DNA from 4 places in the Terrabacter koreensis genome. Region 4 is predicted to be linked to each of the others. Evidence: predicted binding sites of a transcription regulator. Region 4 holds the regulator's gene; each other region holds the start of a gene.
What was found. The regulator LexA, encoded in region 4, represses DNA repair genes until DNA is damaged. The targets are predictions, from matches to a motif close to TCGAACANNTGTTCGA.

Region 1 (7,614 bases), on a different contig from region 4:
CAGCCAGGCCTCGTGGTGCTCGTCGGCGAGCAGGCGGGCGTAGTAGCGGGTGATGGGGTCGAAGTCGACGACTCCCTGCCAGACGGAGCGCTGGCGGGCGAGTCGTCGGGCGGTGTCGGCGAGGTCGACGGAGATGCGCTGGGCGCCGCGGGACATGGTGAGGGCCTTTCGGGGTGGGTGGGGTGTGCGGGTGCGGCGGCGCTCGGGAGGGGTCGGCAGCCCGGTATCAGGCTGGGCGACGGCTCCCGAGCGGGCTACAGGCACACATTCGGCCGTCCCGGCAGCGCGGGTACGCGATGGGCGCGGAGTGGTGGGGGCGGTTCCCTCGCCCACTCACATAACCATTCCTACTCATAATGAAAACGCTAACTTATGCGATCCCGCCAGGCAAGCGGAAGGTTTGCCATTAGGTAAGGCTTACCTATCTAATGTGGGGCGTGCTGAACGCCCTGACGACTCCCACGACTGCGCCCCCGGCCGCACCGTGGCTCGACCTGCCCGGCGACCCGCGCGCCGCCGCTGTCGTGCTGGGCGACCGCGTCGTGAGCCGTGCCGAGCTGCGCGACCTCGTCGAGGACGCCGGGCGCCCCCTGGCCGGGACCCGCCGCCTCGTGCTCGTCGCCATGCAGAACCGGCTCGACTGCCTCGTCGCCTACCTCGCCGCCCTGCGGCAGGGGCACGCCGTCCTGCTGGCCGCCGGCGACCGGCCCGACGTCCTCGAGGGTCTGCGCGCCGCCTGGGACCCCGACATCGAGATCTCCGCAGTGGGGGAGGTCGACGTCCGTCGTGACGCGCCGGCGGCTCCCCTGCACCCCGACCTCGCGCTGCTGCTCAGCACGAGCGGCTCGACCGGCTCACCGAAGCTCGTGCGCCTCTCCTACGACAACCTGACCGCGAACGCCGAGCAGATCGCCGAGTTCCTCCAGATCCGAGAGACCGACTGCGCCGCCACGACGCTGCCGCTGCACTACTGCTACGGCCTGTCGGTCCTGCACAGCCACCTCGTCCGGGGCGCCGGCATCGCGCTCACCGACCTCGCCGTCGTCGACGAGTGCTTCTGGGACCTGGCGCGGCGGGCCGGGGTCACCTCGTTCGCCGGGGTGCCGTGGACCTTCGAGATGCTCGACCGGTCGGGCTTCTCCGGCGTCGACCTCCCGCGCCTGCGCTACGTCACCCAGGCCGGTGGTCGCCTCGACCCCGAGCGCGTGCAGCACTGGGCCCAGCTCGGTCGCGAGAGCGGCTGGGACTTCTTCGTCATGTACGGCCAGACCGAGGCGACCGCCCGGATGTCCTACCTGCCGCCCGACCTCGCCCTGAGCAGCCCCGGCTCCATCGGCGTGCCCGTTCCCGGCGGCAGCCTCGAGGTCGTCGACGGCGAGCTCTGCTACACCGGGCCCAACGTCATGCTCGGCTACGCGGAGCGCCCGGCCGACCTCGCGCTCGGTCGCACGACCACCCGGCTGCGCACGGGTGACCTCGGCCGGGTGGGCCCCGACGGCCTCTTCGAGGTCACGGGCCGCTCCAGCCGACACGTCAAGGTGCTGGGTCATCGCGTCGACCTCGACGTCGTCGAGCGCCGCCTCCGGGACGGCGGACGTGACGTGCGCGTGGCCGGCCGAGAGGGCCTGGTCGCCGTGTCGGTGCGTGGCGGCGAGCGCTGCGGTGCAGGGTCCGGCGTCGACCACGGTGCGGTGCGGCGTGCCGCCGCCGCGGCGGGTCACGTGCCCCTCGGCGCCGTACGCGTCGTCGAGGTCACCGAGCACCCCACCCTGGCGGGTGGCAAGGTCGACCTGCAGGCCATCGTGGCGCTGGGCGAGGGAGGCACCTCCACCTCGTCGTCGCCCGAGGTGGCCGGGGAGGGCGGTTCGGTCGCGCGGATGTATGCCGCAGCCCTGCACCGCGACACAGTGCCCGCCGACGCGACCTTCGCCTCGCTCGGTGGCGACTCCCTCAGCTACGTGGAGGTGTCGCTCAAGCTCGAGGAGCTGCTCGGCGACCTGCCGCCGTCGTGGCACGTGACGCCGGTCGGCCGGCTCCAGGAGCAGGCCGACGACGCCCTCGCTGCGACCAGGCGCGGCGCGTCGGGGGACGACGGCAGCCGGCCGCGCGCGGACCGCGGTGTCGCGGGGGCGGGGCCGACGGCATACGGCAGGGGTCGACGTGCCGGTGTCGGGCGACGACGCACCGTCGAGACCGGGGTGTGGCTCCGGGCGCTCGCGATCCTGCTCATCGTCGGCACGCACGCCGACCTCTTCGCGCTGCAGGGCACCGCGCACGCGCTGCTCGTGCTCGTGGGCTTCAACGTCGCGCGGTTCGCGCTCGCGGCGCCGCAGCGGGCCGCCCGGCTCCGGGCCCTCGGGCGCGGCCTGGTGAGGATCGTGGTCCCCACGCTCGCCGTCATCGTGCCCGCGCACCTCGTGTGGGGCGACTACGAGACCCGCAACCTGTTCCTGCTCAACTGGGCGTTCGGCGAGCAGCGTCTCGGGCCACCATGGCGCTTCTGGTTCATCGAGGCGCTCGTCTTCGCCCTGGTCGTCGCGATCGTGCTCACGGCCGTCCCCGCGGTCGCGCGGCTCGAGAAGCGCTGGCCCTTCGGCCTGCCTGTCACGCTGACCCTGGCCGCCTTCACCCTGCGCCTCCCGCTCTTCGAGCTGCCCGTGCCGCGCATGCAGGGCTCGGCCCTCGTCGTCCTCTTCCTCTTCTTCCTCGGCTGGGCCATCGCGCGGGTCAGCACGCCCCGGCACCGGTGGTGGGTCACCGTCGCTGCGGTGCTGCTCGTCGGCACCTTCTCCGGCAATCCTGCCCGCGACGTCCTGTCGCTCGCGTTCGTGCTCGCCCTCGTGTGGAAGCCGACCACCCGTCTGCCGGCGTGGCTCGTGCCCGCCGTGCAGGTGCTGGCCGCGAGCTCGCTCTACGTCTACGTCATCCACTGGCAGGTGCTCGAGCACCTGTGGGGTCGGCCCGTGCTCGCGTTCACCGGCTCGATGGTCGTGGGTGTCGCGTACTGGCTGCTGTGGACGCGCGTGCTGCCGTGGGTCGGCGAGCGGCTGGCGCGGGTCGGAGCGTGGCCTGCGTGGCGGCAAGTCGCGCACACCTGACCGGAAACCCTGCGGCGCCGTGTCGGTGCCGGCGTCTACGGTCTGCTGGTGACCGTCGAAACGCCCGCCACCGCAGAGGCCCCAGTCACCTCTCGCCGCACCACCTGGCTCGTGCTCGGAGCCGTGGCCGTGACCCTGCTGCTCTGGGCGTCGGCCTTCGTCGCGATCCGCCACCTCGGGCGTGACGTCCCACCCGGCGCGCTGTCGCTGGGCCGGCTGCTCGTCGCGTCCGTGGCGCTCGGGGTGCTCGTCTTCCGCCGGCCACGCACCTGGCCGGCCCGCCGCGACTGGCCGCTGCTGCTGCTGTGCGGCATCGGCTGGTTCGGGGTCTACAACCTCGCCCTCAACGAGGCCGAGCGGCGCATCGACGCCGGCACCTCCGCCCTCATCGTGCAGATCGGGCCGATCATCGTCGCGCTGCTGGCCACCGTGTTCCTCGGCGAGGTGATGACGCGCTGGCTGCTCATCGGGATGGCGGTCGGCTTCGCGGGAGTCGTCGTCATCGCACGCGGTTTCTCCTCCGGCGACTCGGGCGACATGGTCGGCGTCTGGCTCGCCGTGCTGGCGGCGATCACGTATGCCGTCGGCGTCCTCGCGCAGAAACCGCTCCTCGGGCGACTCCCGGGCCCCGAGGTCACCTGGCTGGCCTGCATCATCGGCGCCGTCGTGTGCCTGCCGTGGAGCGGCGAGCTCGTGACCGTGGTCCGCGACAGCGACGCGGCGACGTTGTGGTGGATCGCCTACCTGGGCATCTTCCCGACGGCGATCGCCTTCTCGACGTGGGCCTACGTGCTTGCCCGCAGCAACGCGGGCACGCTGACCCTGACGACCTTCCTGGTGCCGTTCATCGCCACCCTCATCGCGTGGGCGCTGCTGTCGGAGGTGCCCCCGCCGCTGACGTTCGTGGGCGGCGCCCTGTGCATCGCCGGTGTGCTGCTGACGCGGCGCAAGCCACGATGCCCGGTTGCCGCCGAGACGGTCGAGTGAATGCCGCACGTGTGGACAAACCTTTCATTCTGTTCGAACTGGTGTTCTAATGGAGTTGTTGGATCCGACGGCAGGAGGAGGGCGGCGTGCCTTATCAGGAGGCGACTCCTACCGTTCTGGCCCGGATTGCCTATGTGCTGGGTGCCCGCGGCGAGGCCGCTTCGGTGCGCCGCTTCACCGGCACGGGTCCGCGGGCGACTGCAGACGCCGACGGCTCGTTCCGCGATGAGGGGCTCGACGAGGAGGCGGCGGAACTCGTCGCCGAGATCGAGGCGCTCGAGCGGTCGAAGGCACGCACCGAGGCACGGCTGATCGCCGCCTATGCAGCGCTGCACACGGTCGAGGAGCTCCAGCTCGCGAGACTCCCGCGGACGCCGGTCCCGCTCTCCGTCGACCAGGTCGTGACCCAGGAGATCGCCTCTGCCACGGGGGTCGGCGCCGCGGAGGTGTCGCGTCGGCTCGAGCTGGCCACGACACCGAGACGCCACCGGCTGCTGCGCCAGCGACTGTCCGAAGGCCGCGTCAGCCTGCACCGTGCCCTGCAGGTCGTCGCCGAGACCCGGTCCCTCGACGACAGCGTGCTCCCTGATCTCGAGGCTGCCGTGCTGGCGCCCGCGCCGGACGGCTCTGTGTCGTCGCAGCGCCTCTTCATGAGCCGACTGCGCCGCTGCGTCCGCAGTGCCGACCATCGCGGTGAGGGCGAAGGACGCTGCGCGGCCCTTCGTCGACGCAACGTCCACGGGCGCCTCACCGACGACGGTATGGGGGTGTTCACGGTCGTCGCTCCGGCGGAACGGGTCGTCGGCGTCCTCGACCGGGTCGACGCGCTGGCCCGAGCCACCCGTGCAGCCGGTGACGAGCGCACGCTCGACCAGCTGCGCAGCGACGTGCTCACCGACCTCGCCCTCTTCGGCACGGTGTCGGGCTCTGGTGGTCCCGTCCTCAGCCCGTCGGTCGAGCCATCGGGCACCGACGTCGCGACCACCTCCTCCGCAGGCTCGGCCGGGCTCGACGCGGCAGTCCCATCTTCGGCCACGCTTGCGCCGACGTGCGGGTCGTGGCTCGCGTCCGCGCCGCCGGCTGTCGTCCGCATCGTCGTGCCGTTCGAGGTCGCCGTCGGCCTGTCGGATGCTGCGTGCGAGATCCCCGGCCATGGCTGGGTCACCGCCGCGCACGCCCGTCAGATCATGACCGCGCCAGGCTCTGTCTGGCAGCGACTCGCGGTCGACGTCGACTCGGGTCGTGCGCTCGAGCTGTCCTCCGACCGCTATGAGCCGACGCGCGAGATGGTCGAGCACGTGCGCGCCGTCGACGGCGTGTGCCGCGCTCCCGGGTGCCAGGTGCCGGCCGAGCGCTGCGACGTCGACCACATCGTCCCGTGGCCGAAGGGCGAGACGCGGGTCTCGAACTTCGAGTCGCTGAGCCGCGGCTGCCACAACCCCAAGACCGCCCGGGCCTGGACGGTCGAGAAGGTCGACGACGACGGGCTTTGTTGGACCACCCTCGCGCGCCGCGACTACATCACCTACCCGAAGGACTGGCGCGAAGCGCTACGAGATCCCGGCGGCTGTTCAGGTGCGTCGAGTCCGCCGCGCTGCGGCGATACCGGGTGTACTGAGACCAGCAGCGACCCGCCTCCGTTCTGACGAGGCGTGCCCATGCCCTGGCCCACGTGGCTCCTGCTGGATAGCGCGCGGCGGACATGCGTGACGCCGGGTCGGTCGACCCGGCGTCAGCCGGAGGAGTTCGGTTCTGGTCGGCGTGGATGCTCCGGCACGGTCTGGGTCGTCGGTGCGGCTCAGTGGGCGACGGGCACGTCGTGCAGGACCCTGACGAGATCGCGGTCGACCTCGGCGTCCGCGCCGAAGGGGGCGCGTGGCAGCGAGAACGTCCGGCGGTGGTGCGGGCCGAGGGCTGCGACGAGAGCGACGATCATGGCGATGAAGAAGATGATGTCCATGGCAGAAATTCTGCGCCCGCCGTGATCCCGCCACGAGTGGCAGAACTGACGACTGTCGACAAGATTCTGCCAACCGTGCGATGCTGGCCGGATGTTGCGCACGATCGCGGTCATCGCCCAGGAACCGGTCGCCATGTTCGAGCTCGGCGTGCTGAGCGAGGTCTTCGGCATCGACCGCACCGACGACGGCGTCCCGCCCTTCGACTTCCGCGTCTGCTCGGCCAGACCGGGCGAGCCGCTGCGCACGACGAGCGGGCTGAGCATCGTCGCCCCGTTGCCCCTCGAGGCGGCCCGCGGCGCCGACCTCGTCGCCATCCCCGGCGGCTCGGTGGACGGTCCCTTCGACCCCGACGTCCTCGAGATCCTTCGTCACACGGTCGAGCACGGCGGGCGCGTGCTGTCCGTCTGCTCCGGTGCCTTCCAGCTCGCGGCCGCGGGCCTGCTCGACGGTCGTGACTGCACCACCCACTGGCGGTATGCCGCCCGGCTGGCCGACGAGCACCCGAGGGCGTGCGTCGACCTCGACGTCCTCTATGTCGAGGACGGCCCGGTGCTCACCAGCGCCGGCACCGCGGCCGGCATCGACGCCTGCCTGCACCTCGTGCGCACCGAGCTCGGTTCGGAGGTCGCGACCCGCATCGCGCGCCGGATGGTCGTACCGCCGCACCGTTCGGGCGGGCAGCGCCAGTTCGTCGAGACCCCGTTGCCGGCCGAGCCGTGCGAGGGACTGCAGGACGTCATGGAGTGGGTGGCCCAGCGACTCGACGAGGAGCACTCGATCCCGTCCCTGGCGCGGCGCGCGGCGATGTCCGAGCGCACCTTCGCCCGGCGCTTCGCCGCCGAGGTGGGCACGACCCCGCACAAGTGGCTGACCAGCCAGCGGGTGCTGCGGGCCCGGCACCTGCTCGAGACCACGGACTTCGATGTCGAACGCATCGCCCGCGAGAGCGGTTTCGCCACCGCTGCCGTGCTGCGCCACCACTTCCAGCGCGAGATCGGCATCCCGCCGGTCGCCTATCGCCGCGCCTTCGCCAAGCAGCCCGTGTCCGCCTGAGCGGGAACCGGCAGGGCAGGCGCCGAACTGGGCCCGACCTCCCATGACGCCTTCGATCCCGGCGTCTTCGACTGTCTCGCGTCAGCGCTAGACATCCTGATACCGATCTAGCGGCCCCGATCTCGCCGCGACACCGCTTCTTACCGCACGTAGGTTACTGGCCAGTGGGACGACAACGGCGTCGTCCCCAGGCCAGAGGAGCGCCCTCCGTGACCCACCCCTCCGCACCGCCGTCCCTCCCCACCCGCCAGCGCGCACACCGCTTCCGCCGCATCGCCGGCGTGGTCGTGCTGGCCGTCGCCGCAGCAGTCATGTCACCCGTCACGACAGCTCGCGCGGCAGGCGACTTCTACGCCGCGCCGGCCACCGTCGACGGGCCGCCCGGCAGCGTGCTGCGGTCCGAGGCGATGACCTTCTACCTCGACCCGCTGCGCACCCTCCGCTCGACCGCCGCCGCCACCCGCGTCATGTACGCGACCCGCGACCGCTCGGGCGCCCCCATCGCGGTCACCGGC
Region 2 (7,614 bases), 260 kb from region 4:
GACCGCCCGGTGCACGCCGAGGAGCACCTCTGCGTCTCGCTCCCAGGACAGGGCGTCCTTGGCAGCCAGCACGGCGGCGCGATACCGCGGATACGACCCGACGAGCTCGGTCACGGCGTCCTGCAGCGCACCTGTGTCCCCGGGACGGTAGAGGGTCCCGAGCCCGTGCCGCCTCACCATTGCACCCAGCTCGCCCACGTCGGTGGCCACGACGGGCACGCCGAGGGAGACAGCGTGGAAGAGCTTGTTGGGCAGCGCCAGCCGATGGTTGGCCCAACGGTCGGAGTGCGTTACCAAGGCGACACCCGCGCAGCTGAGGCGTTCGTCGACGGCCTTCAGCGGTTCGCTCGGCAGCACATCGGCGGTCCCGGGATCGAAGCCCGAGAGCCAGGACTCGTCGGCGGGTCCGACGAGCGTCACGGGAAGCGGTAGCTCGCGACTCGCTCTCGCGACCACCTCGAGCTCGCGGTAGGGAGCGAGCCGGCCGGCATACACCAGCGCCCTGGGGGTCCGGAGCGCTGCGGCCGCGTCAGGCGGCAGGACGTCATCCCGTGTGGGAAAGGTGTTGCGCACGACGAACACGGTGGGCCAGTCGGGGTGATCGGCGCGGAGCGCCTCTGCCACCCCGTCACCGACAGTCACCACCGCCGCCGCCGTGGCCCCGAGACGGCCCTCCTCCAGTCGCTCACGGCGCCGGAGGATGGGGGCGGGCCGTCCCTCGACGGGCCGTCCCACCCAGTACTCGTGGGTGTCGTAGACGAGGGGGATATTCCAGGACGCGGAGAGCCGTGATCCCACCGGCAGCGCCGTGTAGTCGTGGGCATGCACGACCACTGGCGTGCCGTGGCTGTCGACCCAGGCACGCGCGAGCGCCTCAGCCTCACGCTGCCAGAGGCCCAGGCGGCGGTTGACGTGCTGCGGGAGCAGAGCCCAGCGGACCGCACGCTCGAGGGCCGACGGCGTGCTGGTGCGGCCGGTGGACCTAGGCGAGAGACCGGCGGAGGCCACCGTGACGCCTGCGGGTGGCACGAAGTCCTCGGGAACGGCGCGACCGATGACGTGGACGCTGTGACCGGCCGAGACGAGCGCGCTCGCCTCCCGCAACACCCGTGTGTCGGTGGCGACCGGGGTCCACACGAGCATGAGGACGGCGCCCTCGCTGGCGCTCATCGAGCGATGCCGCGGGGACTCGTCAGGAACCCGATCCCCCACGACCAGTGCATGGTCCCGAGGACGAGGGGCGCCAAGGCGCGGGTGCGCAGGCTCTCGCCACGGGTAATCGCGACGCCCCCGACGAGGATCCCGACTCCGTATGCCGCGGGCACCAGCAGCGCGGTCGGCCAGGCGACGCCGACGGCTAGGGCCGCCGTCGTGACGGTGACCATCGCGGGCGCGGCGAGGTAACGGGGGTTGATGGTGCCCTCGTGGTGGCGGGCGACCACACGACGCCACCGGCCGTAGTGAAAGTACTGCGAGCCCAGCGCCCGGAAGCTGGAACGCGGGCGGTAGGTGACGCTGAGCTCGGGCGTGAACCACACCCGTCCGCCGGTTTCGCGGATGCGGTGGTTCATCTCCCAGTCCTGCGCCCGCGCGAAGTGTGCGTCGTAGCCGCCCACCCGCTCGAGGGCGCTCCGACGGAAGACGCCGAGGTAGACGGTTTCGGACTCTCCCGCCTCGCCGCCTACGTGGAAGCGGGAGCTACCCACGCCCAGAGGGCTCTTCATGGCGCACGCGACAGCACGCGTGAAGTCGTCGGTGCCCTGGGCGTCCATGACCCCACCCACGTTGTCGGCCCCGACCCGCACGAGCTCACGCACGGCGGTCGTGACGTAAGAGGCCGAGATCTCGGCGTGGCCGTCGACGCGGACCACGATCTCGCCGGTCGAGACGTCGATCGCCGCGTTGAGGGCATCGGGCGTGCGACCCGACGGGTTGTCGACGAGCCGTAGTCTGGGCTCGTCCCGGGTGAGAAGGGCTGCAACCTCGCTGGTGCGGTCGGTGGAGGGACCGAGGGCTAGCACGACCTCGAGATCCCCCTGGTAGTCCTGCGCGAGGATCATCCGCACCGCCTCGGCCAGGTGCCGCTCCTCGTTGAGCACGGGGACGATCACGCTTACGGACGGCCACTGCTCGTCGGGCGAGGAACTCTCCAGGCCTGGTTCGTTCATCAGGAAGGTCACGCCAGAGTCCACCCGGCGATGGCCCTGATGGCCCTGACCGCCGCCCGTCCGTCGCCGTACGGCGCCGCATCCGTGGGCTGGGGGCTCGAGCCCTCGACGGCTGCCGAAATGAGGGACGGGTCGGGGGCGAGGCGGTTCCAACCGAGCTCGACGGTCTCGGTCCACTCCGTCTCGGTGCGCACCGTGACGCACGGGACGCGAAGCAGGAACGCCTCCTTCTGGAGACCGCCACTGTCGGTGATGACACCGACGCTGGCCATTGCCGCGCGGATCAGCTGCGGGTAGGGCAGCGGGTCGGCGACGACGACCGAGCCCTGCTCGAGGTCCAGCCCCTGTGCCGCAGCACGGGAACGAAGGCGCGGGTGCGCGAGCAGCAGGGTCGGCACGTCGAGCTGGCCGATGGCCTTGATGATCGCCGCGATGCGCTCGGGGTCGTCGGTGTTCTCAGCGCGGTGGAGGGTCGCGACCCGGAACGGCCGGTCACGCAGCTCGACCGGCAGCTCGGCCGGACGGTCGGCCACGGACTCGCGCACCCGGTAGAGCACATCGGTCATGACGTCGCCGACGAGGACGCTCCGCTCGGCCAAACCCTCGTGCGCGAGGTGCCCCATCGCCGTCTGTGTGGGAGCCAGGCACAGGTCTGCGGCGTGGTCGGTCATGACCCGGTTGTGCTCCTCGGGCATGCGCCGGTTGAACGAGCGCAGGCCGGCCTCCAAGTGGGCCACTGGAACGTGCATCTTCACCGCGCTGAGGGCGCCGGCGACGGTCGAGTTGGTGTCGCCGTAAACGAGCACCCAGTCTGGACGGTGCTGCTCGAGCACCTCGTCCATCGCACCGAGCATGGCTCCCGTCTGGCGGCCGTGGGTGGCGGAGCCGACGGCCAGGTGCGCGTCCGGAGCCGGGATGCCGAGGTCCGTGAAGAAGACGTCGCTCATGTTGACGTCGTAGTGCTGTCCGGTGTGGACGATGACGTGCTCGTCGCCACGCCGGTCCAGCTCGGCTGCGATCGGGGCGAGCTTGACGAACTGCGGTCGGGCACCGACCACACTGAGAATCTTCACGAGTTGCCTCTCCGGTTCGGGATCGTGAAAGAGGGTACCGGGCCCGAACGTGTGCCGCGGCCGCCGTCAGCGCAAGAGCGAGCGGGCCATGACGATGCGCTGGACCTGGTTGGTGCCCTCGTAGATCTGCGTGATCTTGGCGTCGCGCATCATCCGCTCGAGGGGGAAGTCGCGCGTGTAGCCGGCGCCACCGAGCAGCTGAACCGCGTCGGTCGTGATCTTCATGGCGGCGTCGGACGCGTAGCACTTGGCTGCGGCGCCGAAGAACGACAGGTCCTTGTCGCCGCGCTCGGACTTCGCGGCCGCCACGTAGACCATCTGGCGCGCAGCCTCGAGCTCCATCGCCATGTCGGCGAGCATGAACTGGATGCCCTGGAAGTCAGCGATGTGCTTGCCGAACTGCTTGCGCTCCTTGACGTACGCAAGGGCGTGGTCGAGCGCGCCCTGGGCGATGCCGACGGCCTGCGCGCCGATGGTGACGCGGGTGTGGTCGAGGGTGCGGAGGGCGATCTTCAGGCCGTCGCCGACCTGGCCGACGATGCGGTCACCCGGGATGCGCACGTTGTCGAAGTGGAGCTCGCGGGTCGGGCTGCCCTTGATGCCGAGCTTGCGCTCCTTCTCGCCGAAGGTGAAGCCCTCGTCGGACTTCTCGACGACGAACGCCGAGACGTTGCCGCCTCGCGGGCCGTCGGGGTCGGTGACCGCGAGGACCGTGTAGTACTCGGAGACGCCGGCGTTCGTGATCCACGACTTCTGGCCGTTCAGCACCCAGTCGTCGCCGTCCTGTCTCGCGCGGCACTTCATCGAGGCGGTGTCGGAGCCGGCCTCGCGCTCGGACAGGCCGTAGGAGAAGGTCGTCTCGCCCTTGGCCAGCGGCGGCAGGTAGCGGGACTTCACGTCGTCGCTGCCGTCGAGGATGAGCGGCAGGGAGCCGAGCTTGTTGACGGCCGGGATGAGGGAAGCCGAGGCGTCGACACGGGCGACCTCCTCGATGACGATGCACGTCGCGAGGGCGTCGGCGCCCATGCCGTCGTAGGCCTCGGGCACGTGCGGAGCGAAGAAGTCGGACGCGACGAGGGCGTCGTGCGCCTCCTGCGGGTAGCGCGCCTCCTCGTCGACGGCGGCGGCGTACGGGGCGATCTTGTCCTCGGCGATCGCGCGGATGGCCTCCCGCAGGGCCTCGTGGTCCTCGCTGGTCCGGAACAGGTCGAAGTCGGCATTCGTGCTCACGGCGCGATCCTACTCGCCGGTTCGGATTAGTAGGACGTCCTAGTGATCGACGCCACGGACCACGACTGACGGTCCCGCCAGACACTCAGAAGGGGCGGTGGTTCGGGGCCGGGTGGAGGGCCCGTTCCGGGTGGTGGGCCCGCGCCTTCGCGCCAGTTCTTGGGGTAGGTGGTGTAGCAGGCCCCGGTCAGGGTGGTCCACTGCAAGCCGCCGTCAGGGGTCGGGGTGCTGGTCCAGACCTGGTGGGTCTTGAGGTTGTGGTGGCGGCGTTCCTTGGCGTAGAAGTTGCTCACTGACGTCTCACCGGACGGCCAGGGCGTCTCGTGGTCGAGGTCGCAGCGGGCGGCGGGGACGTGGCAGTCGGGTCCGCGGCAGGTGCCGTCGACGGCCCGGACGTGCTCGACCATCGCCGGCGTGGGCCGGTAGGCCTTCGTGGGGCGGGTGATCGCGTGGCCGTCGCGAACATTCACCGGGAGGGTCTGCCAGACCGAGCCGGGGCGGGTCATGATCTCGCGGGCGTGGGCGGCGGTGACCCAGCCGTGCCCGGGCAGCTCGCACGCGGCGTCGCTGTGGCCGGTGGCGACCTCGAACGGCACGACGAGCCACACCCGCGCCGCCGCGTCACCCGTGAACGGCGCCGGCACACCGGCCGGACCCGCGGCGCCCCCATCGGCGGCGGCCTCGCCCGTGGCCGTGGTCAGGGCGCCGCCGACCAGGCCGGCGTCGCACGGGGTGAGGGCGTTGCGCAGCAGGGCGTGGGTGGCCAGGTCGCAGCGCAGCTGGTCCAGCGTGCGCGGGTCGCCCGTGCCGCGCAGGCTCCGGGCGGTCGTGTTGAGCCGGTCCAGGATCGCCGCGACCGTTCCCGCGTCAGCCGTGATCGTCAGGCAGCCCATGCCGTCCTCGACCATCCGCCCGAACACGCCCCGCCGCGACCGCGCGTGCGCGCGCCGCTCGGCCGTGCCGCGGGTGTCGACCGAGGCGACCGCCCGCCGCAACCGGGCCGTGAACGTCCGCTGCCCCACCGGCCGCCCGTCCCGCGACGGGGCGAGCACCGCCTCCTGCACCGCCGCGACGTCCGCATCCGGCAGCTGGACCGTCTCGGACGCGACCTGCACCGCCCGGTAGAGCCACGTGCCGCCCTCACGCAGCGCAGCCAGCAGACGCCGGTGTCGCCGTGGGGCTGTCGCGAGCGTCAACCGGCGCCCGACCTCCCCGGCCCCGACGCCGGTCGCGAGCGCGATCTCCTCCGCGACGACCCGCACCGGCGAGACCAGCGCCGCGGCCCGCCGCGAGGACCCCGCCGGCAAGGCTTGGATCTGCTGCTCCGCGATCGTGTGCAACGCCCCGTATGCAGCCATCAGGTCCGCCTCCACGCGCGCCTTCACGGCCTCAAGCGCCTCGACCCGCGCCATCACCCGCTCACTCGCCCGCAGCAGCGTCTCGGTCACCTCGACCGACCGGGCCCGCTCGTCGACCAGCACCCGCCCGCACCGGTGACCCGAGGCCGCCGGCTCGTACTCGACGTCACGAAGCCAGGACCAGAGGGACCGCGGTGCTGCGACGTACGGCATACGGCCACCTCCCCTGTCTGCTCGTTACCCTACCTCGAGTAGAACAAATGTTCGACCACATGGCAAGGGGTTCGACACATCTGTGGACAACGAGTTCGACTGCGCCACAGTGCGACTCGCGCCACGCGCACCGCGCTGCTTCGGTGTGCGCGAGAAGGTGCGTCCACGATGAGGACACGCGCTCCCACCTGCCGGACGCGCGTACGTACACTCGCGAGTAGGTCATGAGTGCCAGCGCCAAGCCCCGGCTCGCTGGCCGGCAACCCTCCCACCGCGGCGGGGTGCCCCGGGTGAGGACCTGGCCCGTTGACGCCATCCGGCGCTCGGGCAAGCGCGGAGAGCTCCTCTCCCGCACCGACCCGTCGGTGCGCCGGCCCGATCACCCGTCACGGGCCCGGTCATCGACACGACTGAGGAAGAGCACACGAGAGATGACCGAGCCCAACTGGTCCTTCGAGACCAAGCAGATCCACGCCGGCCAGAGCGCCGACAGTGCCACCGGGGCGCGCGCCCTGCCGATCTACCAGACCACGAGCTACGTCTTCAACGACACGGACCACGCGGCGAACCTGTTCGGGCTCAGGGAGTTCGGCAACATCTACACCCGCATCATGAACCCGACGACCGACGTCGTGGAACAGCGCATCGCCGCTCTCGAGGGCGGCGTGGGCGCGCTCCTCGTCGCGTCGGGCCAGTCGGCCACCACCTTGGCCCTGCTCAACATCGCCGAGGCCGGTGACCACATCGTCGCGTCGCCGAGCCTCTACGGGGGCACGGTGAACCTGCTGAAGTTCACCCTGCCCAAGCTCGGCGTCCAGGTGAGCTTCGTCGAGGACCCGACGTCGATCGACTCCTGGCGCGCGGCCGTGCGGCCCAACACCAAGGCGTTCTTCGGCGAGACGATCGCCAACCCCAAGGCCGAGGTGCTCGACATCGAGGCCGTGGCCGGTCTCGCCCACGAGGTCGGCGTGCCGCTCGTCGTCGACAACACCATCGCGACCCCGTACGTCATCCGCCCGATCGAGTGGGGCGCCGACGTCGTCGTGCACTCCGCGACCAAGTACCTCGGCGGCCACGGCACGTCCATCGCGGGCGTCATCGTCGACGCGGGCCGGTTCGACTACGCCAAGGACGCCGAGAAGTTCCCCAACTACAACACGCCCGAGGAGAGCTACCACGGCCTCGTCTTCGCGCGTGACCTCGGCGTCGGCAGCCCGCTCGGCGCCAACCTCGCCTACATCCTCAAGGCCCGCGTGCAGCTGCTGCGCGACCTCGGCCCGTCCGCGGCGCCGTTCAACGCGTTCCTCATCGCGCAGGGACTCGAGACGCTGTCGTTGCGCATCGAGCGTCACCTGGAGAACGCGGCCAAGGTCGCGGCCTACCTCCAGGGCCACGACCAGGTCGAGCGCGTCGTGTGGGCGTCCTTGCCCGACAACCCTTCTCACGCGAACGCGCAGAAGTACGCGCCCCGCGGGGCAGGTGCCGTGCTCTCCTTCGAGATCGCCGGCGGACTCGAGGCGGGCAAGAAGTTCGTGGAGGCGCTGACGCTGCACAGCCACGTCGCGAACATCG
Region 3 (7,614 bases), on a different contig from region 4:
GCGGCATCGCGCGCGTCGGCGATGGCCGCGAGCATGCGGACCGCGATCTGCTCGTAGGGCTCACCCCACGACGGCTTGGTCACGTCACGGAACAGGTGCCAGTTGCGCGGGTGGAGGAGCTCGCCGGCGCTGACCCCACGGCCCTCGAACCGGTTCTCGGACTCGATGACCCGCGGGTCGGTGCGGATCTCGACGTCGTGGTCGGCCGCGATGGGGGCGGCGGTCTCCTGCGCCCGTTCGAGGGGGGACGCGACGACGCACGTGATGTCGTTGGTCGCCAGATGGGCCGCGACGAGGCGGGCCATGTCGGTGCCGAGGGAGGAGAGGTGGAAGCCGTCGAGGCGCCCGTAGAGGACGCCCTCCGGGTTGTGGACCTCACCGTGTCGCATGAGGTGCACGACCGTGAGGTCGTCGGCGCGCGCCGCCGCCCCGTCCGTGCTCTGACCCATGGGCGACAGTCTCTCAAACGTCGTGCTCAGGACCGAATCCGCACCCGCTCCTGTGCGCCCCCTGTGACCCGTCCCACGGCGCGTGCACACATGCCGCTGACCCCGCCGGGGTCGGGGCGGGGTGCGGGGCGGGGTCATCTGGTGTGCCAGGTGACCCCGGTCGCGGTGACGGTCGCGGTGAGGCCGTGCTGGTGGACGTGGGTGTGGTGGTGGGGGCAGAGCAGGGCCCCGTTGGTCAGGTCGGTCCTGCCCCCGCGGTGCCACGGGACGACGTGGTGGGCCTCGCACCAGGTCGCGGGCACGGTGCAGCCGGTGAAGCTGCAGCCCCGGTCGCGGGCGATCAACGCGAGGCGCTGGCTGTAGGTGAAGAGCCGTTCGCGGTAGCCGACGTCCAACGGTGCCCCGTCCCGGCCCAGGACCACGGGGATGATTCCCGCGTCGCACGCCATCCGCCGCACCACCGACGGTGAGAGCACGTCCCCGGTCAACGTCATCCCGGCCCCCTTGCCGGCCCCCTTGCCGGCGCCCAGGGTGTTCTCGAGGTCGGCGGTGAGGGTGTCGTAGTCGATGAGGACGACGACCTTGGCCTTCTCGGTGACCGGGACGCCGCGGGCGGCCGCGACACCCCGTTGCGTGATGGTGAGCAGGGCGTCCATCCGGCGCCGGGCCGGGGTGCGCTCGTCGGGCGCGGTCGTGTGGCCGTGCTCGTCCTTGACCGGACGCGGCGCGGCGAGCGGGTCGATCGCGGCCTGGAGGATCGCGGCGCCCTCGGGGTCGAGCATCCCGCGCAGCCCCACCATCCCGGTCTTCGTCGGCGGGGTGAACCACAGGCCGCGGGCCTGGCGTCGCCCGTGGTCCAGCGAGTCCTCGTCCCGCGGCGGCCGGACCTGCTCGGTGTGGTGCCGGGCCAGGCGGGCCAGCTCCTCCGGCCGCAGCACCCCCGCCTGCGCCGTCAGGTCACCGATCGCGGTGGCCAGGTCGTCGGGGTCGGCGACCGGCGCGACCCGCTCCTGGAACTCGATGACCTGCGCCGCGTTGCCCACCGTGACCTGCTGCGTCGCCACGAGCATCCGCAACCTGGCCCACCGCCGGTCGGCCAGTGCCGTCCCGACCGTCACGAACGCCTTCGCCTGCCCGGCCGTCAGGGACGCATCGAGACTGCGGAGCCAGTCGACCCGCGACAACCCACCCGGCGCGTCCACCCCCCGCGCGACCAGCTCGGACACCAACGTCACCAACGTGACCTCCAGCCCCCGCCGCTGCACCGCGACCCGCTCCGTCGCCGCCACCAGCGCGGCTTCCGGGTGCCCGCCCAGCCCGACCCCGAGGCTCGCCTCCAGCGTCACCGCCTCCGTCGCGTGCCAGCTCGCAGTCTGGCCCTCGCCGCTGAGGACAACTTTGGCCTCGATGCGCTCCTCGATCGACTCGGTCCACGCCGGGTCGTTGACCATCTGCTCGAAATCGGGCGGGTCGGTCCAGCGCACGTCGCGCAGGTCGATCGAGTCCAGCTCCTCTGCCGTCAGCCCGGCCCAGGCCCCTCGAGGCTGCGCCGCCGGCCGCGCGGCCGGCGCCTCACGCCGCGTCCTGACCCGACCCCGCGCGGAAGGTGCGCGCGACCCAGACGACGCAGACGGCATACGCCCCGAGAACAGTTGCCAGAACCCGGCCTCGGCCGCGCCACCCGCCGCGCGCTGACGCTCCTCGAGGTCAGCCAGCCGGCTCCTCAGGAGCTCGAGCGTCGACGGTTCCGGTGCCATGAGTCGAACATATGTGCTACCACCGACAGCGCTCCGCCGGCGAACGCAGCGCACGGACGCCGAATCCGTTCCGACCCGTGGCCGACCTACACTCGCGATCGTGTCGTGGTCACTCTGGTTCACCCTCGTCGCCGCCAGCGCGCTGATCTCGTTCACCCCGGGCGCCGGAGCCGTCAACACCATGGCCAACTCCCTCGGGTCGGGCTGGACCCGCTCGATCTGGGGCATCCTCGGGCAGCAGGTGGCACTGCTCGCCCACATCGCGATCGTCGCCGCGGGTGTCGGGGTGCTGGTCGCGGGCTCGTCCGTGCTCTTCAACGTCATCCGTTACGCCGGCGCCGCGTACCTCGTCTTCCTCGGCGTGCGGCAGTTCCGCTCACGCGCTGCTGCTGCCAGGGTCGGCGAGCTGCAGCACGAGCCCGCCTGGTCGATGTTCCGCCGCGGGCTGCTCGTCAACCTCACCAACCCGAAGGCCGTCGTCTTCTTCCTCGCCTTCACGCCGCAGTTCATCCGCCCCGAGCAGCCGTTGCTGATGCAGTACGCCGTGCTTGCCGCGACGGTGGTCGCCGTCGACGTGGTCGTCATGTGGTTCTTCTTCGCCGCGGCCGCGCGTGGCCTGGGCCGGCTGACCGAGCGCGAGTCGGGGCAGCGCACCCTCAACCGGGTCTTCGGCGGACTCTTCGTGGGTGTGGGAGTGCTCCTCGCGGCCGTCCACTAGCCCGCGGCGCACCGGCAGCCATGCCGATGGCGCCACCTGATCGGGCGGCGCCATCGACGAATCAGCCTGCCAGTCAGACCATCTCAGGCACGTCGAGGTGCGCGATGGCGAGCGAGAACTCGCCTACCTCCATGATGCGCAGCCCCGTCTCGGCCGCGAGGTCGGCGCGCATCCCCATGGCTGCGTTCCGGTTCGCCATCATCGCCTCCGTCGAGTCGTATGTCGCTGTCACGCAGGCCCGCCCGGAGGCACGGTCGACGAACATGCTGGCGCTGCAGAAGCCCTCCAGCTGCTCGACGCGGGGCATGATCCCCATCCGGAACGCATCCATGACGCGGTCGATCGAGCCGGGGTCGGCCTCGGTCCACGTGATGCGGGCGCAGCAACCGTCGGCGGCCCGGTGGTCGCGGTGCAGGTAGGCGATCTCCCACTCGTCGACGCTCGCCTCACCTCCGAGCATCTCCGCAGCCTGGGTGCGCAGCGGCTCGACCATGCTGGCCGTGGCCCGCATCGCGTCCTCGTCACGCCAGGCGGTCGTCACGATGCAGCGGCCGCTCGTGCGGTCGGCCACCATGGACAGGCCGATGCACCCGTCCATCTCCCTGACCCGCGGCATCACCACGTCCTGCACGTGCGCGATTCCGGTCTCGATCATGCCGGGACGGCCCATGACCGTCGTGGAACGTGCGTGCACGGCCCACCTCCCTCGGTCGAGGCAGCGCCCGGACGGCGCCGCCGTCACCGTCCAGACTCCTCTCCCGGGCCCGCCCCGACAATGCCCTGCCGCTCCCGAGGGCGTATGCCGTCGGGCCGGCACCGCGGGGCCGCGCGGCCACGTCGTGGCTCAGTCGGCCGTGGCCGCGGCACGGGCTGCCGCGGGCAGCGCGCCGATGACGTGGTCGACCGCCTCGTCGTCGTGCGACGCGGACACGAACCACGACTCGAAGGCGCTCGGCGGCAGGTGCACGCCCTGGCTCAGCATCGAGTGGAAGAAGCGGCGGAAGGCCGCGGTGTCCTGGTCCTTGGCCTCGTCGTAGCCCATGACGGCGCCGTCGCGGAAGAAGACGGAGAACATCGAGCCCGCCCACTGGATGGTGTGGGGCACCGAGGCCGCCGTGAGCTCGCTCGCGACGGCGTCCGCGATGGCGTGCGCCACGGTGTCGAGCCGCTCGTAGACGGCGGGGGTGCAGCCCTGCAGGGTGGCGAGACCGGCCGCGGACGCGACGGGGTTACCGGACAGCGTGCCGGCCTGGTAGACAGGCCCCTGCGGAGCGAGCAGGGCCATGACATCTGCCCGCCCGCCGAAAGCTGCAGTCGGGAACCCGCCACCCATCACCTTGCCGAACGTGAACAGGTCGGGGGCCCCGGCGGCATACGGCCCCTCGAGCCCGTAGAAACCCGAGGCGCTGCAACGGAACCCGGTCATCACCTCGTCGGAGACGAGCAGTGCGCCGTGCGCCTTGGTGATGCGCAGCAGGCCCTCGGTGAAGCCGGGTGCGGGTGGCACGACCCCCATGTTTCCGGGGGCCGCCTCGGTGATGACGGCCGCGATCTCGTGGCCACGCTCCGCGAAGGCGGCCTCGACCGCGCCGAGGTCGTTGTAGGGCAGCACGATCGTCTCGCCGGCGCTCGAGCGCGGCACCCCGGCCGAGTCGGGAAGGGCGAAGGTCGCGACACCCGAGCCGGCCGAGGCGAGCAGCGCGTCGACGTGCCCGTGGTAGCAGCCCGCGAACTTCACGATGACGTCGCGACCGGTGAAGCCGCGCGCGAGGCGGATCGCCGACATCGTCGCCTCGGTGCCCGAGTTGACGAGGCGCACCTGGTCGACGGGCTCGACCCTCGCGACGATCTCCTCGGCGAGGCGGACCTCGTTCTCGGACGGCGTGCCGAACGAAAAGCCGCGTGCCGCAGCGCTGTTCACTGCAGCGAGGACGTCAGGGTGTGCGTGCCCGAGGATCATCGGACCCCAGGAGCAGATGAGGTCGACGTAGCGCTTGCCGTCGGCGTCGGTGAGCCACGGACCCGACCCGCTCGCCATGAAGCGCGGCGTGCCGCCGACGGCGCGGAAGGCACGGACCGGGGAGTTGACGCCGCCCGGGATCACCTCGCTCGCCCGCGCGAGGAGCGCGGCGGACGCCGGGGCGTCGGGGCTGGTCTGGACGGGGGCGGGCTGCGAGCTCATGGGTCCCATCCTCTCAACCCCCGGCGTACGCGTACGCCCTGGGCCCGTCGGGCCGTCAGCTCAGCGGCCGCTGACTCCCTCGGGGTCGAGGTGGTCGCGCACGATCGCCATCGCGTCGCCGATGGCGCTGAACTGCGCCGGCGTCATGATGTCGACGAGGTTGTCGCGCACGCTCTGCACGTGCACGCGCGCGATCTCGCGGACAGCCGTGAGTCCTCCCGTCGTCAGCACGAGCTCGACACCGCGGCGGTCGTCGGCGCACTGCTCGCGCGTCACCCAGCCCCGGTCCTCGAGGCGCTTCGCCGTGTGGGTCAGCCGGCTGCGCGACTGCACCACCATCGCGGCGAGCTCGGACATCCGCAGCCGGTGGTTCTGGCTCTCGGAGAGCATCGAGATGATCTCGTACTCGCTCAGCTGGAGCCCGGCGTCGCCCAGCGCGTCGTCGAGCGCGCGCTCGAGCAGACGGGTGCCGCGCAGGATGGCCCGCCACGACGCCTGCTCGGCGTCACTGAGCCACTGCACCCCGTCATCCCCCGTAATTGCCATGTCAACCTCCTGCGACGTACCAGATGGTAGTGGTCTCAGGCGATCCAGTCCGGCACGTCGAGGGCGAAGTACGTGAGGATGACCTGTGCGCCGGCCCGGCGGATCGACGTCAGCGACTCGACGGCGGTGGCGCGCAGGTCGATCCAGCCGTTGGCGGCAGCGGCCTGGATCATCGAGAACTCGCCCGACACCTGGTAGGCGGCGACCGGCACCGACGACCGCTCGGCGGCCGCCGCGACGACGTCGAGGTAGGACATCGCCGGCTTGACCATCACCAGATCGGCGCCCTCGGCGATGTCGAGGTCGATCTCGCGCAGCGACTCGACGATGTTGGCGGGGTCCTGCTGGTAGGTGCGGCGGTCGCCCTGCAGGCTCGACTGGACGGCCTCGCGGAACGGCCCGAAGAACGCAGACGCGTACTTCGCCGAGTAGGCGAGGATCACCGTGTCCATGAGGCCCTCCGCGTCGAGCGCCTCGCGGATGACGGCGACCTGGCCGTCCATCATCCCGCTCGGCGCGACGACGTGGGCGCCGGCGCGAGCCTGGGCGACGGCCATCCGGGCGTAGAGCTCGTTGGTGGCGTCGTTGTCGACCCGGCCCTGCTCGTCGAGCACCCCGCAGTGGCCGTGGTCGGTGAACTCGTCGAGGCACGTGTCGGCCATGACGACGAGGTCGTCGCCGACCGCGTCACGCACCGCGCGGAGCGCGACGTTGAGGATGCCGTCGGGGTCGATGGCGCCCGCGCCGGTGGCGTCCTTCTCCAGCGGCACGCCGAAGAGCATGATGCCGCCGAGGCCCTTCGCCACGCACTGGCGCGCGACGTCGACGACGCTCTCGAGCGTGTGCTGCTGGACGCCGGGCATGCTCTCGATCGGCCGGGGCTCGGTCAGGCCCTCCCCCACGAAGACGGGGAGCACGAGGTCGCGCGGGTGCAGCCGGGTCTCGGCGACGAGGGACCGCAGGACCGCGTTCTGGCGGAGCCGACGAGGACGCTCGATCACGGCGGGCCCGTCAGCGGGCGCGACGGCGCGAGGCCGGACGCTTGTCGCTGGGGCGCTGGACCGGCTGCCCCGCCTCGGCGGCCGCGACGGCGAGCCCGACTCCGTGCCCGGCCAGCGCGTCGACGAGTCTGACCGCCGACGCCTCGGGTGCAAGCACGTCGACCCGGAGACCGTGCTCCTGCGCCGTCTTTGCCGTGGCCGGACCGATGCAGGCGACCACCGTTGCGGCGTGGGGCTTTCCGGCGATGCCGACGAGGTTGCGCACCGTCGAGCTCGACGTGAAGACCACCGCGTCGTAGTCGCCGCCCTTGATCGCGTCTCGGATCGAGGCCGCAGGCGGGGCCGCGCGCACGGTGCGGTAGGCGGTGACGTCGTCGACCTCCCAGCCCATCTCGCGCAGACCCGCGACGAGCGTCTCGGTGGCGATGTCGGCGCGCGGCAGCAGCACGCGGTTGATCGGGTCGAGCACCTCGTCGAACTCGGGCCATACCTCGAGCAGGCCTGCGGCAGAGTGCTCCCCGCTCGGCACGAGATCGGGGTTGATGCCCCACTCGCGCAGCGCGTCGGCGGTGACGCCACCGACGGCAGCCACCTTCAGACCGGCGAAGGCGCGCGCGTCGAGACCGAACTCCTCGAAGCGCTCACGCACCGCTCGCACGGCGTTGACCGAGGTGAAGCCGATCCACTCGTAGCGACCGGTGACGAGGCCCTTGACGGCCTTCTCCATCTGCTGCGGGGTGCGCGGCGGCTCGACCGAGATGGTCGGGACGACGTCGGCGGTGGCCCCGTAGGCCGCGAGGCGCTCGACCATCGGGCCGGCCTGGGCCTGGGTGCGCGGCACGAGCACCTTCCACCCGAACAGCGGCTTGTTCTCGAACCACGCGAACTCGTCGCGCAGGCCGACGTTCGGCGACACGACGGCGAGCGAGACCTCGAGGGGCTCCTTGCCGGCGAACACGGA
Region 4 (7,614 bases):
TCATCCACAGCCCCGGCAAAGGGCACCACAGGGCCGGCAAAGGGCCGGCAAAGGGCCGGCAAAAGGGGCGCTGACACAGCAGAACGCCGCACCCCCTCCTCAGGGGTGCGGCGTCCGGGCGGGAACGGCGGGGTCGAAGCGCCGCATCCGCCAGCCGCTGGAGGTGGAGCCAACGCGGCCGATCGGAAGGGTCGAGGCACGCGGCCGCCAGCCGGACGGCATACGCAAGGGGCCTCAGACCCGGGAAACTCCGGGCGTCAGCGACCCGGGATGACGAGCTGCTGCCCGACGTGGATCTGGGTGGTGCTGAGGCTGTTGGCGACCTGGAGCTCGACGACGCCGTCGGTGACGGGCAGCTGCGGGAGCTCGCGGGCCGCGATGCCCGACAAGGTCTGGCCCGCGGTGACGGTGACGGTACGGGGCTCGCCCGAGGCCGAGGCGAGCTGGCCGGCGAGCCCGACGGCGAGCAGGGAGACGACTGCGGCGACGAGCAGGGCGACCACGAGGCGGCCGAACCGGGTCAGGCGCAGCGGCGGCTGGGCTGCACGGGCGGCACGAGCTGCACGGGCTGCGTCGCGCCCGGTCGGCACGAGGACGAGATGCGGGCGTGCGGCGGGCCGCGGCTCGCTGGTCTGCTGCTGACGAACGGCCTCGAGGACGATGGCGCTCATGGTGACCTCCCCTTGCTGCTGATCTGGCGAACACGTGTTCGATAGAACGTCTGTACGATTTGTAGCACGTATGTTCGAGGAAGTCGAGACACGCATCGAACAGGTGTTTGGCAACTGTGTTCGAACCTCGTTACTCTTTCCTCACACCACACACCTCACCAGCCACCACTGACACTGGGTCCCGAGCGGTTTCCCGAGCCGCTTGCGACCCGCGTTCAGCAGACGGTCTGACGAGCCGACGAAGGGGACACCATGGGCGTGACCGAGCTTCCCGACCGCGAGACCGGCGACGGGCTGACCGTGCGTCAGCGGCGAGTGCTCGAGGTGATCCGCAACTCCGTCGACCGCCGGGGCTACCCGCCGAGCATGCGCGAGATCGGCGACGCCGTCGGCCTCGCAAGCCCCTCGAGCGTCTCCCACCAGCTCAACGCCCTCGTGACCAAGGGCTACCTGCGACGTGACCCCAACCGGCCGCGCGCCCTCGAGATCGTCTCGCCCGACGCGACGGCGGAGGAGGTCGGCAGCCGCAGCGGCACCCATTACGACACCGAGACCGACTCGGGCGACGCCCGCCCCGAGGCCTCCTACGTCCCCGTCCTCGGGCAGATCGCCGCCGGCGTCCCGATCACGGCCGAGGAGGTCGTCGAGGACGTCTTCCCGCTGCCCAAGCAGCTCGTCGGCGAGGGCGACCTCTTCCTGCTCAAGGTCAACGGCGACTCCATGGTCGACGCGGCGATCTGCGACGGCGACTGGGTCGTCGTGCGCCAGCAGCAGCACGCCGAGAACGGCGACGTCGTCGCGGCGATGCTCGACAACGAGGCCACGGTGAAGACCTTCAAGCGCGTCGACGGCCATGTCTGGCTCATGCCGCACAACGAGGACTTCTCCCCCATCGACGGTGACCACGCGACGATCCTGGGCAAGGTCACCGCCGTCCTGCGCCGCATCTGACGGGCCGCCGGGGCTGCGTCCGACAGGCGCATCGCCCCGGCCCACGCCAGACTCTGGAGACGTGAGTCCTGCAGAGGAGACCACCATGGCCGCCGGGCGCACCCGCGACGTCGTCTACACCTACCGTTACCTGCGTGGCGCGATGATCGCACTCCTGCTCATGCTGCTGCTCTCGGTCGGCTACCAGTGGTGGTGGGAGACCGACCACAGCTGCTGGCTCGGGTCGATCAGCGCGTACTACTACACGCCCGCGCGCACGGTCTTCGTCGGCTCCCTCTGTGCGCTCGGGGCCAGCCTCATCGCCTACAAGGGGCACTCGTCCGAGGAGGACGTATTGCTCAACTTCTCGGGCTTCATGGCGTTCGTCGTCGCCATGGTCCCGACGGTGCCCGACTTCAGCTGCGGACCCAACGCCTACACCCAGACGCCCGCCGAGATCGCGGCGGCGGTGCGCAACAACATCTGGTCGCTCGTCGTCGTCGCGGCCATCGGTGCCGTCATCGTGGCGGCCCTGAAGCGGGGCGCCATGGTGCGCGACGCGGCCGCGCGCCCCACCGCGCGCTCGGTGGTCGTGACCCTGGCCTGCGCCGGTGTCCTCCTCGTCGAGCTGGCCCTCTTCCTCGTCCTGCGCGACCGCTTCATCGCGCTGAGCCACGGCATCGCGGCGGCCACGATGGTGGCCGGCGTCATCGCCGTCATGGCGCTGAGCGCGCTGCGCACCGAGGAGCGGCACCGGGCCGTCGGTGACGACTCCGGTGGCGGTTACCGCCGCATCTACCTCGCCATCGCCGTCGCGCTCACGGCCGCCCTCGCCGCGACGGTCGTCGCGGCGCTGACCGTGACGGGCTTCGCCCACCTCGTCCTCGTCGCCGAGGTCATCGTCATCGTGCTCTTCGCGACGTACTGGGGCGTCCAGACGAAGGAGCTGTGGGACCTCGGTGAGGTCTCCGCCGACGAGGCTCGCGACGTCGGCGCCCGGGCGGAGTGACGGCCGCATCGACGGTCCTCCTGGGTCCAGGTCAGTGGCCGAGCGCCTTGCGCAGTGCGGTCAGCGTCTGGCCCAGCGGCGCGTGCAGCCGGATCGTCGCCTCCGCGTCGCCGCGAGTGGCCGACCGGGTCACGATGGCGACGGGGACGTCGCGCTGGTGGGCCCGCCGCACGAAGCGGTAGCCGCTCATCACCGACAACGACGACCCGAGGACCAGCACGGCCCCGGCCGCCTCGACGAGGCCGAAGACCCGCTCCACCAGGGTCTTGGGCACGGACTCGCCGAAGAAGACGACGTCGGGCTTGACGGTGTCGTTGCCGCAGACGAGGCACCGCGGAGCGTGGAAGGTCTCGACGAGCGCGTCCGCGAGCACGATGTCGCCGTCGGGCCGCACCTGCTCGCCCCACTGCGAGCCCACCGAGGCAGCCGCCTCGGCGAAGCGGGCCATGAAGCCGGGGTTGGCCTCGGTCATCCTCTCGTGCAAGCCGATTCGCGACGTGTACTCACCACAGGTGAGACAGACCGCGCGCTCGAGCGAGCCGTGCAGCTCGACGACGTCCGTCGCTCCTGCCGCCTGGTGCAGACCGTCGACGTTCTGGGTGATCACCGGACCGACGTAGCCCGCGCGCTGCAGGTCGGTGACGACGCGATGGCCCTCGTTGGGCGACGCGGCGTTGAACCGCTGCCACCCGATGTAGCTGCGGGCCCAGTAGCGGCGCCGGGCGTCGCTGCTACCGGCGAACTCGCCATAGGTCATCGGCTCGACCCGTCGGGTCCCGTCGGGCCCGCGGTAGTCGGGGATGCCCGACTCGGTGGAGAGGCCCGCCCCGCTCAGCACCGCGACGCCCCCGCCGCTCACGAGATCGACGAGGTCGTCCAACGTGCCGAGGTCGTGCGTCTCGAGCGGCAGCGTGCGCGACGTCGAGAGGCGTGTCGTCGCGCCGGCGCTGCCGGTGGGGCGAGGAGGTATGCCGGTCGGCTGGTGCACCCGGTCAGCCTACGTCTCCGAGCCGGCGTCACCCGAGCGTGCAGAAGTGACGGAAAACCATAATCACCGGTTATGATCGGTCCATGATCGATGCTGCGGGCCTACGGGTCATGAAGGCCATCGCCGACGAGGGAAGCTTCACGAGCGCCGCCAACGCCCTCGGCTTCACCCAGCCGGCCATCTCGCAGATGGTGCGACGTCTGGAGCAGCGCACCGGCACGGTGCTCGTCGAGCGCTACGGCCGGCAGGTCCGGCTCACGGAGGCCGGCCAGGTGCTGGCGCGTCACGCCGTGGGGGTCCTCGCCGCCCTCGACGCGGCCGAGGAGGAGATCACCGCGATCGCCGGCCTGCGCGCCGGTCGCGTGCGCCTCCAGGCGTTCCCCAGCTCGTCCGCCACGCTCGTGCCGCGAACCCTCGCGATCCTCAAGTCCAAGCACCCCGACATCACGGTGACCTTCACCGAGGCCGAGCCGCCCGAGTCGCTGGCCGCCCTGCGCAACGGCGACTGCGACGTCGCCGTCGCCTTCGCCTACGAGGGGGGCGACCTCGGCGAGCTCGAGGAGGACCTCTCGCTCCTCGTGACCCGCCGCCTCATGGACGACGAGGTGCGCCTCGTCGTGCCCGGCTCGCACCCCCACGCGGGCGACGCGGCCGCGGTGCTCACCGACTTCTCCGGCGACGAGTGGATCGCCGGCTGTCCGCGGTGCCGGGGCCACCTGCTCTCGCTCGCCGACACCGCCGGCTTCCGGCCGAACGTCGCCTTCGAGACCGAGGACTACGTCGCCCAGCTCGGCCTCGTCACGGCCGGCCTCGGGGTGGCCCTCGTGCCCGACCTCATTCTCAACGCGGCCAAGCACGACGACGTCGCGACCCTGCCCCTGTCGCCGGCCTCGCGACGACAGATCCTCGCGGTGACGACCCCCGACCTGCAGCGCGTGCCTGCCGTGGCCGCGGCGCTCGACGCCCTGTGCGAGGCCGCCGGCGCCGACCCCGCGACCTCCACCGCCGAGCTCGTGGGTGCGAAGGCCTGACCCTCCGGACACTCCCGCCGGTCACGACGCCGCGCCAGACGTCGTCGTGACCGGCAGAATGCGGTCATGACACGGGTCGCTCTCGCTGCCACCGGTCCCGCACCCCTCGAGGCAGGCCTCGAGGCGGCGGCCGACGGCGGCAACGCGGTCGACGCCGCCATCGCAGCGGCGCTCAGCGCGATGAGCACCGAGCCCGGTGTCGTGAGCCTGATGGGCGGCGCCTACGTCAACGTGTGGCCCGCCGGCGCCGACCCCGTCGTCGTCGACGGCAACGTCGAGATGCCGGGCCGTGGCCTCGACGCGTCGGCCTTCGGGCACGGCGTCCGCGAGGTGCGCACCGACTACGGCGGTGGCGTGACCATCGGCGCCGGACACGGCTCGGTCGCGAACTCCGGTGCCCTGCAGGCGCTCTCGCTCGCTCGCGACACGTTCGCCGTGCTGCCGTGGCGACGGCTCGTCGAGCCGTCCGCGCGCGCCTGCCGCGAGGGCTACCGCATCGGCGCCGCTGCCGCCCTCTACCTCGGCATCGTGCGCGACACCCTCTTCGGCGACGACGCCGAGGCCCACGCCCTCGTGACCGGCGCGGACGGCGGCGCCGTGCAGCCCGGCGAGACCTGCCTCAACGTCGACCTCGCCGACATCCTCGAGCTGCTCGCCGTGCAGGGGGTGTCCCTCTTCACGACCGGCGCCGTCAGTCGGGTGCTCGTGGACGACATGGCCGCGAACGGTGGGCTCGTCACGGCGGCCGACCTGACGGCATACGAGGCGGTGGTGCGCACCCCGACGATGCGGTCGGTGGGCACGTGGAGCGTCGCCCTCAACCCGCCTCCGTCGGTCGGCGGTCCGATGCTCGCCGCGATGCTCGGGCAGCTCGCCCGGCACGAGCACTGGACCTGGCCCGAGGTCATCGACATCCAGCGCCACGTGCTCGCGTACCGCCTCTCGGTGCACGACCGCTCGCGCGACCTCGACGCGGACGGTCACGCCCTGCTCGAGTCGATCGAGCGCCACGGCCTCGCCGGTCTGCCGACCTCGGCGTCCACCGCCCACGTGTCCGCGGTCGACGAGCACGGAAACGCCTGTGCCATCACCATGTCCGCCGGCTACGGCGCCGGCATGGTGATCCCCGGCACGGGCATCCTGCTCAACAACGCACTGGGCGAGCCCGAGCTCAACCGGCTGGGTCTGCACGCGGTGCCTCCCGGCACACGACTCGCGTCGAACATGGCCCCGACGACTGCGCGGAGCGCCGTCGGGGCCGCTCTGGCGGTCGGCTCCCCCGGCGCCGACCGCATCACGACGGCGCTGATGCAGGTGCTGGGTCGCAGCCTGCTCCTGGGCGACGACCTCCAGCACGCCATCGACGCCCCTCGGCTGCACGTGCGCTTCCTCGAGGACGGTTCGCCGCGGGTCGAGCACGAGCCCTCCGAGGAGATCGCCGCCGCTGTCACGGCCCAGGGGCTGCCCGCGCACCGCTACCCGGGCCCGCACATGTACTTCGGCGGCGTCGGCGCGGCCCTCCTCGGAGCGGGCGGGCTCGTCGCGGCGGGCGACGCGCGGCGCGAGGCCGCCGTGGGGGTATCTCCTTGACGGACCTTGCCGGCGCGCAGGATCGCCCGCCGGCACCGGGCACCCGCCTTCTTCGCGAACGCCACCCATCCGACGAGCAGCCCGCGCCGAACCCTTGTGCGTCGACCCCTACGAGAGGCCTTCTTCGATGACCATGACCGACGACCGCCCCGACGCCGGCTCCTCCACCTCGGCAGCGCTGACCCGTCCTCGGCCCGACTCTGTCGCCGCCCGGGTGGCGGCCGTCGTCTCCCCCCTCTTCGGGGGGCGGCTGCCGGTGCGCCTCAGGGCGTGGGACGGCAGCGTCACGGGGCCTGTCGACGCACCGACGGTCGTGCTGCGCGACCCCGCCGCCCTGCGGCGTCTCGTGCGCCACCCCGGCGAGCTCGGCCTGGCCCAGGCGTACGTCACCGGCGAGCTCGACGTGGACGGTGACCTGCTCGACGGCTTCCGCCGGGTGTGGTCCACGGCCCGCACGCTGGCCGACGGACGCCCGTCCCCCACAACGCTCGCATCGGTCGCCCGGACCGGCATCAGGACGGCGCTCGACCTGGGCGTGGTCGGCCTGCCGCCGGAGCCCCCGGCGTCGCAGGCGCGGCTGCGAGGACGGCTGCACACCAAGTCCCGCGACCGCAGCGCCATCGAGCACCACTACAACCTCTCCAACGAGTTCTACGCGCTCATCCTCGACCCGCATATGGCGTACTCCTGCGGGTACTGGACCAGCACCGAACCCGGCTACACCGTCGAGGACGCCCAGCGCGACAAGCTCGACCTCGTCTGCCGCAAGCTGGGCATAGAACCCGGGGGGCGCCACCTCGACATCGGCTGCGGCTGGGGCTCGCTCTCGCTGCACGCCGCCGAGAAGTTCGGCGCACAGGTCGTCGGCGTCACGATCTCGAGCGAGCAGAAGGCCTTCATCGACCAGCGCATCCGCGAGCGCGGGCTCGCGGACCGCGTCGAGATCCGCCTGCAGGACTACCGCGAGGTGCCCGACGGCCCGTTCGACACCGTCAGCTCCATCGAGATGGGCGAGCACGTCGGCCAGCGCAACTACCCGACGTTCACCCGGCAGATCGAGCGGCTGCTGCGCCCGGGCGGGCGCGCGCTGATCCAGCAGATGTCACGCACCACCCGACCGGGCGGGGGGCCGTTCATCGAGGCCTTCATCGCTCCTGACATGCACATGCGGCCCGTGGGCGAGACCGTCGACCTCATCGAGCAGGCCGGGCTCGAGGTCCGCGACGTGCACGCGCTGCGCGAGCACTACGTGTGGACCGTGAACGCCTGGTACGACACGTTCGAGGCCAACTGGGACAGCGTCGTCGACCTGGTCGGCGAGGAGGTCGCCCGCGTGTGGCGGCTCTACCTCGTCGGGGGCGCTCTCGCCTTCGAGGAGGGCCGGATGGGCGTCGA

Region 1: ACYVNR_RS12740 (HNH endonuclease signature motif containing protein) is a predicted target of LexA. The motif match lies at 4,119-4,134, and genes of this name have one in related genera.
Region 2: ACYVNR_RS00645 (13E12 repeat family protein) is a predicted target of LexA. The motif match lies at 6,082-6,097, and genes of this name have one in related genera.
Region 3: ACYVNR_RS15875 (HNH endonuclease signature motif containing protein) is a predicted target of LexA. The motif match lies at 2,210-2,225, and genes of this name have one in related genera.

Annotation. Positions count from the first base shown of each region.
Region 1 is NZ_BAAGQU010000005.1:99,038-106,651, forward strand. It holds gene ACYVNR_RS12725 (cysteine dioxygenase) at 1-156, opposite strand, end outside; gene ACYVNR_RS12730 (AMP-binding protein) at 438-3,098, shown strand; gene ACYVNR_RS12735 (DMT family transporter) at 3,147-4,085, shown strand; gene ACYVNR_RS12740 (HNH endonuclease signature motif containing protein) at 4,220-5,731, shown strand; gene ACYVNR_RS12745 (hypothetical protein) at 5,884-6,045, opposite strand; gene ACYVNR_RS12750 (GlxA family transcriptional regulator) at 6,137-7,099, shown strand; gene ACYVNR_RS12755 (lipase family protein) at 7,309-7,614, shown strand, end outside.
Region 2 is NZ_BAAGQU010000002.1:58,556-66,169, reverse strand. It holds gene ACYVNR_RS00665 (glycosyltransferase) at 1-1,170, opposite strand, end outside; gene ACYVNR_RS00660 (glycosyltransferase family 2 protein) at 1,167-2,180, opposite strand; gene wecB (non-hydrolyzing UDP-N-acetylglucosamine 2-epimerase) at 2,177-3,241, opposite strand; gene ACYVNR_RS00650 (acyl-CoA dehydrogenase family protein) at 3,308-4,471, opposite strand; gene ACYVNR_RS00645 (13E12 repeat family protein) at 4,498-6,042, opposite strand; SAM riboswitch class IV at 6,263-6,382, shown strand; gene ACYVNR_RS00640 (bifunctional o-acetylhomoserine/o-acetylserine sulfhydrylase) at 6,474-7,614, shown strand, end outside.
Region 3 is NZ_BAAGQU010000005.1:767,206-774,819, reverse strand. It holds gene ACYVNR_RS15880 (histidine phosphatase family protein) at 1-449, opposite strand, end outside; gene ACYVNR_RS15875 (HNH endonuclease signature motif containing protein) at 584-2,206, opposite strand; gene ACYVNR_RS15870 (LysE family transporter) at 2,307-2,924, shown strand; gene ACYVNR_RS15865 (antibiotic biosynthesis monooxygenase) at 2,998-3,618, opposite strand; gene hemL (glutamate-1-semialdehyde 2,1-aminomutase) at 3,769-5,106, opposite strand; gene ACYVNR_RS15855 (MarR family winged helix-turn-helix transcriptional regulator) at 5,167-5,652, opposite strand; gene hemB (porphobilinogen synthase) at 5,688-6,653, opposite strand; gene ACYVNR_RS15845 (bifunctional uroporphyrinogen-III C-methyltransferase/uroporphyrinogen-III synthase) at 6,664-7,614, opposite strand, start outside.
Region 4 is NZ_BAAGQU010000002.1:313,824-321,437, reverse strand. It holds gene ACYVNR_RS01890 (LysM peptidoglycan-binding domain-containing protein) at 258-671, opposite strand; gene lexA (transcriptional repressor LexA) at 924-1,622, shown strand; gene ACYVNR_RS01880 (hypothetical protein) at 1,684-2,610, shown strand; gene ACYVNR_RS01875 (Sir2 family NAD-dependent protein deacetylase) at 2,642-3,598, opposite strand; gene ACYVNR_RS01870 (LysR family transcriptional regulator) at 3,682-4,629, shown strand; gene ACYVNR_RS01865 (gamma-glutamyltransferase) at 4,696-6,219, shown strand; gene ACYVNR_RS01860 (class I SAM-dependent methyltransferase) at 6,347-7,614, shown strand, end outside.